DNA from 3 places in the Caproicibacter fermentans genome. Region 1 is predicted to be linked to each of the others. Evidence: riboswitches for the same ligand, from Rfam matches in the RefSeq annotation. Region 1 holds a riboswitch; each other region holds the start of a gene.
The links. A riboswitch is a leader RNA that binds a small molecule or an ion and turns the genes downstream of it on or off. The one in region 1 is predicted to bind cyclic di-GMP.
Positions count from the first base shown of each region.

Region 1 (4,354 bases):
GAAAAGCGAGCTGAACATGGTCGCCTACAAAATGGATCTTCTGGCTTCCTACCGCAAATCCGAACCGGGGCCAAGAGGAAAAATCGGGATTCCCATGGGACTCAACCTGTACGAGCTGCTCCCGTTCTGGCACAGCTTTTTTACCTCCCTCGGGTTTGAAGTGGTGGTCTCCCCGATGTCGGACCGCGAACTGTACCTGAACGGGCAGAGCACCATCCCGTCCGACACCGTCTGCTTCCCCGCGAAGCTGATGCACGGCCATGTGCAGGCGCTGATCGACGAAGGGATTCAGAATATCTTTTACCCCTGCATGTCGTACAACTTCGACGAAGGAATCTCCGACAACCATTACAACTGCCCGGTTGTCGCCTATTATCCGGAAGTGATCGCCGCCAACATGAGCACTCTCGAGGGCCGCAACCTGATTCACGATTACGTCGGCATTCACCGCAAGCGCGACTTCCCGGTCAAAATGCACGCCATTCTGCAAAAAAGCTTTCCTGACATCACCGTGCGAGAAGTGAAGCGCGCTGCGAAAGCGGCATACGGCGAATACGACCGGTACATGGAACAGGTCCGGCAAAGGGGCGACGAGATGATCGCGCAGGCGGAGCGGGAAAAGCTTCCGATCATTATTCTAAGCGGCCGGCCTTATCATTTGGATCCGGAAATCAACCACGGCATCGACAAGCTGATCGTCAGTCTGGGCGCCGCCGTCATTACGGAGGACATCGTCAGCCGAAGAGTCGGCAAAGTACATACGGATGTTTTAAACCAGTGGACATATCACGCAAGACTGTACGCCGCGGCAAAATACGTCTGTTCCAGACCGGATATGAATCTGGTTCAGCTGGTTTCGTTCGGCTGCGGAGTCGACGCGATTACAACCGATGAAGTCCGAAGGATTCTGGAAGAGGGCGATAAAATCTACACGCAGATCAAAATTGATGAAATCACAAACCTTGGCGCGGTGAAAATCAGGCTGCGCAGCCTGTTCGCCGCTCTGGAACCGTGAGGGGTGCGACTATGGCAAAGCTGAAATACAACAAGCAGGGGCGTCTTCTGTTTACAAAGGAAATGAAAAAGGATTACACCATCCTGTGTCCGATGATGGCGCCGATTCACTTCCGGCTGATTGTCAATGTTATGAAAAACTGCGGCTATCATTTTGAACTGCTGAGCACAACCGGTCCCAACATCGTACAGGAGGGGCTCAAATACGTTCATAACGACACCTGTTACCCTGCTCTTCTTGTCATCGGGCAATTTATTGACGCGCTGCATTCCGGAAAATACGACCTAAACAAGACCGCGCTGATTATAACCCAAACCGGCGGCGGTTGCCGCGCCTCCAACTACATCCATCTGCTGCGCAAGGCGCTGAAGAAAGCCGGCCTGGAACAGGTTCCCGTGATTTCTCTTAATCTGTCGTTTCTGGAACGGAACCCGGGCTTTCAGATCACGCTTTCCATGGTGCGGAAATTTGTCGCAGGCGTTGTTTACGGCGACGCGCTGATGCTGCTGCACAATCAGACGGAGGCTTACGAAATCAATAAGGGTGACAGCGGGCAAAAGGTTGAAAAATGGATTGCGGACCTTTCGGAGCAGTTTAACCGGGGCCGCGGCCTGTCTCTGAAAGAACAAAGGAAAAACCTGAACGCGATCGTTCAAGATTTCGCCGCCGTTCCGGTTCGGAAAACGCCAAAGGTCAAAGTCGGTATCGTCGGCGAAATCTATGTGAAATACGCTGCGCTGGGGAACAACAATCTGGAGGAATTTCTGCGCGGGCAGGACTGTGAAATCAACGTTCCCGGTATTATGGGCTTCGCGCTGTTCAAGGTGGACAACCGTCTGGAGGACATCCGCCTGTACGGGGGAAGCCCGGCGAAAAAATTTGTGGTGCAAAAACTGATGAACTACCTGACGAAAATGCAGGACATTCTGATTGACGCGGTCAAAACCGAGCCAAAGTTTCTTGCACCGACTCCTTATACTCACACCAAAAGCCTTGTCAAGGACATTATCGGTTACGGTGATAAAATGGGAGAAGGCTGGCTGCTGACGGCCGAAATGATGGAGCTGACCGAACAGGGCTATGAAAACATCGTCTGCGCGCAGCCGTTCGGCTGTCTGCCGAACCATATCTGCGGCAAGGGTATGATCCACAAAATCAAAGCCGTTGACGAGCGCTCCAACATCGTTCCAATCGATTACGACCCCAGCGCGACCAGAGTCAACCAGGAAAACAGGATCAAGCTGATGCTGGCCGTGGCAAGAGAAAAACTTCCAAATCAGAAAGGAAATATTAACCAACAGAGTAAATAAATATTTGTTTATTTCTCCAGAATTATCTTTTCCGGATAAAAACATATTGCATAGATTCTTTTTGTGATTTATACTTTTCTTATGCAATAGTTCCTGCCAATAAGTAAAATGGCAAATCCGCCGAAAGACGGAGACGCAAAGCCAAGGGGCTAAACCCGACAGGGCATGCCAGCCGGTTGCACTTTTCACCGCAAATTCTCATGCGGTGATGGATTGGAGGAGTCATTCCGTGAAAGGGAAATCGTTCTGGTTTTTGATTTTAGGTTTTTCATTGTCCGAAATTCTGACCGCGTTACTGACAGACGGATTCCATAGAATTGCGGCGGAATCCGTGATCCTCTCCTCATTGGTTTCACTCGTCCTTCTTTTGGCGATCTGGTACCGTTATGTAGACAAACCAACCTCTGATTTTCTGGATGCGATCAACCGGGCGATGAGGGGTGATTTTCGCGCCCGATTTTCCTGTTATGATGAAAACGATAATTTTCATCGGTTGTCCGTTTCTTTCAACCGTCTGATGACCTGCGTTGAAAATCAAACGGAAGAATTGAAAGAAAGCCGAAGACTGCAAATTCAGCTGTATGAAAATGAAAAGATATACAGGTCCGCGCTTGAATTAACCTGCGAACGCATCTTTGAGGCGGACTTGACCCATAACCGTCTGATTTACGGGCTTGAGGGTTATCAAAGAGCTTTTTCATTCTTAAACACCGAAATGTTTGACGATATGATTCACAGCATTGCGGATCATGCCGTTTATGAAGAAGATCAAGAGAAATTTTTTCAAACCTTCGACCGGCGAAACCTGCTGGAAACTTTCCGTGCTTCGCAAATCCCCGAGATCACCCTTGAATACCGCCAGCGGCTGCCTTCCGGCACATTAAAATGGGTTTCTTCTTCCGTCATCCGGAGCGGGAATTCCGGTGACGGGCTGAAAGTGATCGGTTACGTCAAGAATATTGACGAGCGTAAAAAACAGGAGCTGGAAATTTTAAAGCAGTCGCGCAAAGACGGTTTGACAGGCATTTACAACAAGAGCTTCACCCAAACTCTGATTGAGGATTTTCTGGCGGGGACGGGAAAGAGCGGCCGCCACGCCGCCATCATGATCGACATTGACAATTTCAAGCGGATCAACGATACGCTGGGGCACATTCAGGGGGATACGGCTCTTTCACAGGTTGCGCAGAAATTGTCCGGGCTGTTTCGCTGCTCCGATATCGTGGGCAGAATCGGCGGCGATGAATTTTTTGTGTTTATGAAGGACTATTCCTCCTCCGACACCCTAACGGAAAAACTGAACGCGGTCAAAAATCTGTTCGGCGAAATCCGCCTTGAGGACTCTTCGTACCGAGTCAGCGGCAGTGTCGGCGTGTCCCTGTATCCGGAAGACGGAGCGGAATATCGGGAACTATACAAAAAAGCGGATCACGCACTGTATTATTCAAAAGCCCACGGTAAAAACCAGTACCATATTTATGTCGGAAACACGGCGGAAAATCAGAAGGACGTTTCTTCTAAGATGCAAATGATTCAAAATCCGGCTACATAGGCTGCAGAGAAAATGGCCCGCGCACTGCGCGGGCCATTTTCCGTTATCTTTCAGCGGCTCCACTTGTCACAGAGCGAATTGATCTGATCCGCAAATTTTGCGAGGTCCTTGTTTGCGCCCCCCTCGTTTTCCTGAATCACGCGCGTCAGACGGCGTCCAGCCTCCACCAGACGCGCGAACGCGGCCTGAACCCTTCTGGCCTTTGCCTTCGCATGCATGGGTTCGACGCCCTCATTCACAATCGAATTGCTCAAAAGATCCGCAACGGCCTGGAAATTCGGGGCATAGGCCTGGTAGCCGAGGGCGTTGAGGTTTTCCGTAAACTCACGGCAGATTTCCTGCTCGCCGTGCACGACGAACACACGTCTGGGTTTCTGCGTAAACGCGCCGATCCAGCGCAGAAGTCCGTTGTGGTCCGCGTGGCCGGAAAGAGCTTTAAAATTATGAATCTGTGCCTTGACGGCGATCTCCTCGCCG
Region 1 is NZ_CP060286.1:3,856,114-3,860,467, reverse strand. It holds gene HCR03_RS19105 (acyl-CoA dehydratase activase) at 1-1,015, shown strand, start outside; gene HCR03_RS19100 (2-hydroxyacyl-CoA dehydratase) at 1,027-2,325, shown strand; cyclic di-GMP riboswitch class I at 2,426-2,509, shown strand; gene HCR03_RS19095 (sensor domain-containing diguanylate cyclase) at 2,555-3,877, shown strand; gene HCR03_RS19090 (MBL fold metallo-hydrolase RNA specificity domain-containing protein) at 3,928-4,354, opposite strand, start outside.

Region 2 (4,354 bases), 590 kb from region 1:
GCGCTGGGCACAGCGTTGCGGCGATGATCGGGGATGAGATCGTCCCGCGTGATGCCTGCCCAGTCCTGAAGGCAACTGCCGGTTTTCACGCAATGCGCGTCATGCCGATCTATCAGCAGTGCAGGCTGGCAGTGCTGCCGATGACCTGCGATGGCAAGCGAAAAAGCGCTGCGCTTTTGTCGCAGTACCTTCCGGTTATTCCCTTGCCAATTGAAATGGATAAGTCGGAGGAACGCTTTGCGCAGAACCTGCAAAACATGCATGCTCTCATGAAAAGTATTTCCAAAGAAACGGGCCGCAGGTTCTCCAACCGGAAACTGATTGAATCCTGCAAAAGCATTAATGCGGCACAGCAGGAAGCATATAAACTATACGGCTTGCTCTCATCCGACAATCCGCCTGTCACGGGTTCACAGGTTATGGCTGTGCTGAACAGCTATTGCTATGATACGCCGGAAAGCTGGGCGCAGCACGCGAAAATACTAAATGCCGGACTTTCCCAAAAAGCAGCTGCCATGCAGCCTTTGAAAAGGAAAAAGCCGCGTATCTTTATCGCAGGCTCTCCCATTACATTTCCAAACTATAAACTGCCGTTTTTGATGGAAGGTCTGGGGGCACAGATTGTCGGAGACGAGACGTGTATGGCGGGGAGGCTTTTATATGACCCCGTTGTTCCTGATGAGTACAGTACAGACGGCATCTTACGTGCGCTTACGGCGCGATATGTCTGCGCATGTACGTGTCCGGTATTCGAGCAGACGGACGATCGCCTCAGCAGTCTCACAGAAAAACTGCGTCAGACGAAAGCGGAGGGCGTTATTTATCATATCCTGCGCGGCTGCACGCCTTACGACTTCGAATTGTCCATGGTGGAACAGCTGGCAGATAAGCTTGATATTCCGGTTCTGCGTGTGGAAACAGATTTCTCCGCCGAGGATGCAGAACAGGTAAAAATCCGTCTGGAAGCGTTTGTTGAATTGATAGAACAAAGGAGATAAATACATGGGAAACTATTATGTGGGGCTGGATGCCGGTTCGACATACCTGAAAGCGGCATTGATAAAGGATAACTGTGTTTTAGGCGCTGAACTTCTTCCAACAGGCATCGACTGTGAGGAAACTGCGGCCAAATTGCTGGAAAAGATCTATGCGAGCCAAAGTATCACACGCAATGATATCGCCGTAATCACCGCAACCGGATACAGCAGGCGCAGTATCGGCCTCGCAGATGCCACAATTTCAGAAATCACCGCTCATGCCTGCGGTGTACAATTGACAGCCCCTGAAAACGTGCATCCGCGCTTGATCATTGATATCGGAGGCCAAGACAGCAAGATCATCAGCCTTGGCCCCGATGGACATATCGTTAATTTTACAATGAATGATAAATGCGCCGCTGGAACAGGAAAGTTCTTGGAGGTCGTGGCTGATCTTCTGGAAACTACCATTGATCAGATTGCTTCGCTTGCGAAAGAGAGTACAGACCCCTGTCAAATCAACAGCACCTGCGCCGTTTTCGCCCAGACGGAAGTGATCTCTCTTCTTGCTCAAAAGAAAAGCCGAAGTGATATCCTTGCAGGTATGCATATAGCCATGGCAAACCGTATCGCCAAAATGGCGCGTAAATATAAGTCGGATGGCGATGTGATGATGACCGGAGGCGGCGCTAACAATGATGCTCTTCGATCTGCGTTGGAAGATGAACTGATGTGCGATATTTACAAGGCAAATTATCCGCAGTTCAACGGCGCAATCGGAGCTGCTTTAATTGGCAGGCATAACACTGAAAAAATGCAGGTCCAAATTTCTTAATTTAGCATATAAAATTAAATATCAGAAAAGGCAAACTGACCGAAAGGCAGGGGCATAAAGCCAAGAGTCTAAGGTAAATAAACGTACTATGATAGTCTGGTTGCAAAAAACATATCTTGACTCTGCCACTCCGGATAGAGTCAAGATATGTTTTGATTATGAATGATAAAACTATGACAGGAGTGATATTACGACGGAAATCAAATGGGTATTATGCCCTGTTTGTAATAACAAGACACGTCTAAAAATCCGTGAGGATACAATCCTTAAAAACTTTCCGCTATTTTGTCCTAAGTGCAAACATGAGACACTAATAAATGTACGACATCTGAAAATATCAGTTATCAAAGAGCCAGCCGCTGAGACGCAGAGCCGATAACATGTGAGATTAATCACAGTTATCGGCTCTCCTTGTACATGATCTATAAAGTTGATTGTACTTGTGGTTAAGTTAGTTCAAATACTATCCCTTGTTTTCATGGCGGAGTTCTTTCCAAATACCTCTTGCTGATGCAATAGCAATTTGCTGTTCTTGCTCGTTAGCATCCCGGAACTCCCGAATAAATTGTTCCTGCTCTGGCGTACCAGTTACATCCTCGGGACGAAAAATAAGATCAGCTGGAATACTTAATTCTTGAATGATTTTATAAAGGACCTCAAATGTTGGATTTCGTTTTCCAGTTTCAATGGCAATGATGGTTCTTAAAGAAACTTCTATTTTGTCAGCAAGCGCTGTTTGTGTCATTCCGCGCGATATACGGGCTCCTTGAATGATAGTACCCATTCGCTTCATGTCATAGTGCATTATGTATCACCTCTTATCTAAGTTTAGTAGAAAAAAGATGATTACATAATGTGGTTGTGCGTCATATTTGCATGCAACATATTTCACAAAAATAACAGCCGGACAAGGCAAGAAAAAAAAGACTGCTTTGGCGGGTTATATTAATGCATCCAAAATCAAATGAGTCACCTGCCAAAGCAAACTGAAAGGAGCTTTGGCAGATGTTGTTTTTACTACCAAAATACCACTTTTATAGAAAGGTGGCAGTTTAGCAGATGGCCTGAATATTCTATGGGCAATCTTCCAAGGTAATCGCTTAAAAAAAGTTATTGCTCCATAAGGATAAATTCTAACCTTGCATATGCAAGCTATGACATAATAGTATGTAATTTGTATCAATTTCGACGTACCATGCGGAGGATATTCTGCTTTGGTACGTTTTTTATCTTCTTTTCTCTGGATAAATATTTCTGGTACGTTAGACGCGGTGTGATATAAAGCCCCTCTGCCGCTCCCCTCCATCCTCTGTTTCGATTTGCCCAAGCCTAAAAATCGAAACGGAGGAAAAGAAAATGGTCAAGATCAATCTGCGGGACTATTATCCCGATTTTTATACCACCGACTGCATCATTGAGGTACCGGACGAGGTTGCGGCACTCATGGATTCCTATGAACACGCCGAAGCCGCCTACTATCTGCGGAGATACCGTCATAAGGCGTATTACTCTCTGGATCGCGGCGACGGCATCGAGCGTGACATCCTGTTCGTGTCCCTGTCCCCCTGCGAAATCTATGAGCGCAAAGTGACGGCTGAGCAGCTTCACGCTGCCATCGCCGCCTTGCCGGATAAGCAGGCCAAGCGCATCTATGCTCATTACTTCTTGGGAATGAGCAAAAGTGCCATTGCTAAGGCAGAAGGGGTAAATAAAAGTCAAATCTCACGTTCTATCAATAAGGCGCTGAAAAATATGGAGGCAGTCCTCAAAAATTTCATTTAAGGGAGCAACTTTTGCCCTGAAGATGAAAAGGCTTATGAGGGATATGTTTTTATTCTTCGCTGAACCTTGAAAATCGAATAAGGGACAAGCCGGATACATACCGCAAGCAGCGGCATACAGGGAGCCGGACGGCGGGCGCGCCACGATCTTTCCTTACGCGGGAGAGGGGATGATTGATTTTCAGCGTAACGGAAAGGGAGCGAAAAACATCAGCGCCGTAAGCAGAACAGCGTCTTTCAGACGCAGGGCGGCTCTGCGGCAAGCATCTGTATGCAATGAAACTTCCGTTCAGTCACAGTCCGAGGCGTGCAGAGCCAAATTTGGAATTTGGCTCGAAACCGCTCGCAGGCAATGAGAACGGCCCGCCATCAGAATGGGGGGAGGTGCGATTCCTATGGTAACAGGTACGCCGCCTGTTCGTCCGGAATGTCTGTAAACATAAAAAGCAAATCGAAACAAGGGGACAGCCGCGCCGAAACGCGCCAGCCGTATGACTGCTCTATCTTATAATCGGCGCGGCTGTCATTTTTATATGGGTATGGTTTGGAATGGAGGTGTCTCTTTATGGAGCAAGCCACACCATGCGGAAAAGCAAATACATCTTACAAGGAGGTCAAGATCGGGAATACGCTGTATCGCGTGACCAGCGTGTTTTCCGGTGAGAAGGACCTGGGGCATACGCTGGAACAGCTCGCCGTCCGGCGCGCCATGACAGAGCTTACACCGCCCCGCATCCCTTCTGCTTCTTAACGATAAAACC
Region 2 is NZ_CP060286.1:3,270,807-3,275,160, reverse strand. It holds gene HCR03_RS16270 (2-hydroxyacyl-CoA dehydratase subunit D) at 1-998, shown strand, start outside; gene HCR03_RS16265 (acyl-CoA dehydratase activase) at 1,003-1,812, shown strand; cyclic di-GMP riboswitch class I at 1,832-1,920, shown strand; gene HCR03_RS16260 (cysteine-rich KTR domain-containing protein) at 2,000-2,191, shown strand; gene HCR03_RS16255 (helix-turn-helix transcriptional regulator) at 2,276-2,617, opposite strand; gene HCR03_RS16250 (sigma-70 family RNA polymerase sigma factor) at 3,169-3,594, shown strand; gene HCR03_RS16245 (hypothetical protein) at 4,159-4,344, shown strand.
Region 2: another riboswitch for cyclic di-GMP. It lies ahead of HCR03_RS16260 (cysteine-rich KTR domain-containing protein); the one in region 1 lies ahead of HCR03_RS19095 (sensor domain-containing diguanylate cyclase).

Region 3 (4,354 bases), 1.8 Mb from region 1:
TTTCCCGCGTTAGGTTCTGGACAGAGAAAAAGCGTGCTCTGGTTAGTGTTTGAAGGGCCTTGTAGCGATAATCGTCCATGTAAACCTCTGAGGCAATTCTGCCGAATCTGAGATGGTCGGCAATCACGAAGGCATCCACGAAATCGTTCTTGGGCAGATCGGAATAGGCTTCCTTGAACTTTCTGACCTGCTTGGGATTGAGAACATGGATCTTCCGTTGAAACCGTCCCAATCTGCCATCTTCCCGGAGCGCATAAACGAGGCAGTCCCCATAGATGGAGGTGGCCTCAAGGCCAATCATCACGTCGCTGAGCTGCATCGCGGTAAGTGCGGACACAATTCTCTCAGACATCAGTTTAGCACCACCACGGTTGTTCTGCACGGAAAAGCTGCTGTGTTTGGCTCCATCCGGCTTCATGAGGTAAGCGACGTTATTTTTGCTGCTCACATCAATGCCAACGTAAAGTGGATTCAAAAATATCACCTCCCCCACAGTGGGATTTTCAAGTCGGCAGGTTTTAAGATACCCATGATAACCGGAGCATCAGCAACCTCGCGTATTAGAATCATTCCGGAAAAGGCCAATGCGATATCCCTCACTGCTAAAAGGGCGGCCTTGCTTCCGGCAAACAGCTAATGAGTTTGCAGCTAACTTCCGGCTCAGGGGAACAGACTATCTGTGAAGCAGCCTTACGGCCCAACAGGAGGAATTAGAGCTTGTCCCTGCCGACTTGACAGCATTATATCACGGGCATCTCAAAGCCTGCCGGTATTCTATTTTTGGGGCGTTTTCGCCCTACAAAACTTATTATACGAGGAGGTTATTGAATGTCAGATAGTACATGTGATAATTCTTACATTGAGCTGGAAAAGCTCAGCGTTCCAGAGTTGGAATCATTGCTTCAACAGAATTTTGTAGCGACAAATGAGGATAAACTGGACACTGACTATATCATGAAGATCACAGAATTAATTTGTAAGAAAGAGAAAGAATCGTCTAATTATGAAACGGTCAATGTAGATCAAGCATGGAATGAGTTTAAGACTTACTACAATACTCAGGTTGGAAAGACAAATTTATTATATAAAGAAGAGGCTTTGAAGGATAACAAAATTACGCCTGCCGTTGTCCCGTTAGAAAAAAAAAATGCAAAGAAAAAGCAATATACTTTACGCCGTACAGTAATTATGTCAGCAATAGTGTTAGCCTGCTTGATTGCGATGGTATCTATTCCAGTTCTCGGTTATGGTAGTGTTTTTCAGATGATTGGTCATTGGACAGCAGAACAATTTAAATTTGGCCAGACTTCGACATCTTCTGAGCAGGCAAGTTCCGATAAAATTAAAAGTAAATATGCTAGCCTTCAGGACGCATTGCGTCAATATGGAATTAATGCAGCAGTTATACCAAAGGATATTCCTTCAGAATTTAAGTTGCAAGAAGTATGGGTACAGGAATACCCCGAAACTGGTGATGTTGAATTTAGTGCACCATATGTGAATGGAGATGATGACATCGTCATAACAATTATTCAACATAAGGGAGGGATTAATAAGAATTTCGAAAAAGGTGAACAGGACGTCCAAAAATATTTGTCAGGAAATATTGAGCACTATATCTTTCATAATGATGATTTCATCACTGCTGCTTGGTACGTCGGCTCTCTAGAATGCTCTATTAATACGACATTATCCGTTCCTGAGTTAGAAAAAATGATTGATTCTATTTATTAAGGAGGAAAAAAAATGAAAAAGAATAAAATTTTGGCATTTGTTTTCTTACTCGTGTTTACTTTTTCTTTGAATGTTCCGGCTTATGCGGCAGTGCAAGAAAGTCATCAAATCAGTTCATATTCGATAAATGCTTTGCCAGCGTCGAATGGCCGAATAGCAGTCGAGTTTTCAGTTGTTGCAAATTATCAAATGGCACAGATCGGCGCAGAAAGTATAGTAATCTATGAAAATGAAGGTACATATTGGCAATATGTTAAGACCTTTACACAAAGCGACAGTGGAATGACGAGAAGCAATGCTTTCAATTATGGAAATACGATTTACTATAGCGGAACTCCCGGAAGGGAATATAGAGTTTCTGTAACAATATTTGCTAAAGATAGTTCTGGAAGCTCGGATTCTCGGTCAGAGTCTTTCTATGTCACTGTGGTCTAATGCTAAATCTAATAAAAAACGGTAAACGCATATGGGCAAACCTATCTAAAGATAGGGACGCAAAGCCGAGGGTCTAAAGCGCCTTTCAAAGCGTTATGATAGCCGGGCTGCCAAAAACCTCGCAGAGCCTGCCCTTTTTGGGCAGGCTCTTGCCATCTTTTACGGCTTTTGACGGATAATTAGGGCTCTAAATACAAGACTCTCGCCGTATGCAAATGGCGTAAGGAGTTTTGTATGACTATTTGCCCTGATCTTTCCGGGAGGCAGAAATAAAGACGGCGGGTTCCGTACATATCTTCCTCAAATAAATCAGTATGTCAAAGAATCAGCACTTTGCTTTTGGGGGCAAAGTGCTGATTCTTTATTTTCGACAAAATTCCTCCGTTATCGACCTGGATTCATAAAATATTGCCGTGGTCCACCCTCCGATCTGTTTTTGCATTTCAGCAAAACAGATCGGAGGAAAGGACTATGAAAAATTATAAGGAAAACGATTATGCTCTGAATAAGTTCAGTCAAGGCATTGTCTATAAATTTGCGGATCGGATTGTGGAAATCACACTATCGGATTACCTTGCGGAAAACCCCGATAAAACTGAACAGGATTTTTTGGAATTGAAAGCTTTGTCGGATGAAATCTACCACCAGCAAGACGTAACCGAAAATCGGACAAGCCGTCTGAATGTCAGCATCACCGGATTGGAAGAAACGGAACAACTTGCCACGGTATTCCTTGATACGGAGCTGATACATAGAAGCGATGTGAAAAAGGCCGTGAAAGCCGCACAGAAGCTCCTTGAAAGCGGCCTTTTGACAGAGGTGCAAAGGCGGCGGTTCCTATTGCATTTCTATCTAGGGCTGTCAATCCGCCAGATTGCAGACAGAGAGTCCGTACATCAAAGGGCCGTATGGGACAGCTTACAGTGGTCAGCAAAAAAATTAAAAAAATTTTTTAGTGAGTGACTCGTCACCCCCCTCGTTTTTTGACGTTGGGTGAAAGGACCTTTTAGAATTTCCTTTCGCTTGTACGTTGAAAAGTGAATACGGTTGTGATGGGTACTTTACCGGCAGAAACAAGCGACATACCGGGACACGCCAAGACGAGGGCTTTGCCCTCCGAGCGAGAATGTCTGCGGCTGTTACGCTCTGTGGTGGGGCGGATTGCGATAATCCCTGCCGGCGATCATGATACTTCTGCTTTGAACGCTTCACCGCATTGAGCAGCCCGGCAGGACGGCCGGGAAAACGCATCACCCTCATTTGAGAAAGAATGAGGGGCGGCTTTTATGGAGCTCGGCAATACCGGCCGGGACACCTACCACACCTTTGCTTTAGATGCAACCAATCTATCGTAATCTATGGGAGCGATAGAAACCATGCGGCGGAACAGGCTTACAAGTCAGCAGACTTCCAAACCCTTTTCCTGCTTCCGCCGCATTCTTGTGTCGCTCCTTTAGGTAGCAAAGGAGGCTTAAAAGCTATGAACAAACCCGTCTGCATGGCGGATATTCAAAACAAGATTTATGAAGCAGGGCTATTCCGGCCTGAGGAACGCATTGTACTGTCGGCCGGAAACTATGTGCTTTTAGAATACTATTCCGGAAAAACCTACAGTTACCGCATGATAGAATTAACGACCTTAAAGGCAAAACGCCTTTTTTCAAGGCAAAATCCTCTGAACGAAGGCGGCTATCAAAAGGCAATAGACAAAATGCTTTCACAGGCAGCGAACGCGGAAAGAAATGTGCCGCAGCCCAGCGCCGACCGTAGGGCAAGAAATCTTCTGCGTCATATTTTTGTAAGCATCCTGCCAAAACACGGGATGGAATACCGGGAGAATCAGGCCGCCCTCTCGCTGGAAATGCTTCAGGCTTTGCAGGAAAACAAGCTGGCTCTCTGCGAAGCCGAGGTAGGAACGGGAAAAACCCATGCCTACATATTGGCGGTTACAGTCCATAATCTGTTTAGTGAACGCAGGTTGCCAACCATTATATCCACCTCGACCATCGCGTTGCAAAAGGCTTTGACCGAAGAATACATTCCACAGGTTTCCAGAATTCTAATGGAATCGCGGATTATTGATAAGCCGTTATCCTTCGTGGTACGCAAGGGAAAATCCCATTATGCCTGTGACAGTAGGGTAAAAGGGTATCGAGCTTCCATTTCTCACAACAACCGTATGGAG
Region 3 is NZ_CP060286.1:1,754,032-1,758,385, forward strand. It holds gene HCR03_RS08685 (IS110 family RNA-guided transposase) at 1-475, opposite strand, end outside; gene HCR03_RS08690 (DUF4367 domain-containing protein) at 829-1,734, shown strand; gene HCR03_RS08695 (hypothetical protein) at 1,747-2,169, shown strand; cyclic di-GMP riboswitch class I at 2,194-2,284, shown strand; gene HCR03_RS08700 (RNA polymerase sigma factor sigma-70 region 4 domain-containing protein) at 2,641-3,132, shown strand; gene HCR03_RS08705 (ATP-dependent DNA helicase) at 3,650-4,354, shown strand, end outside.
Region 3: another riboswitch for cyclic di-GMP. It lies ahead of HCR03_RS08700 (RNA polymerase sigma factor sigma-70 region 4 domain-containing protein); the one in region 1 lies ahead of HCR03_RS19095 (sensor domain-containing diguanylate cyclase).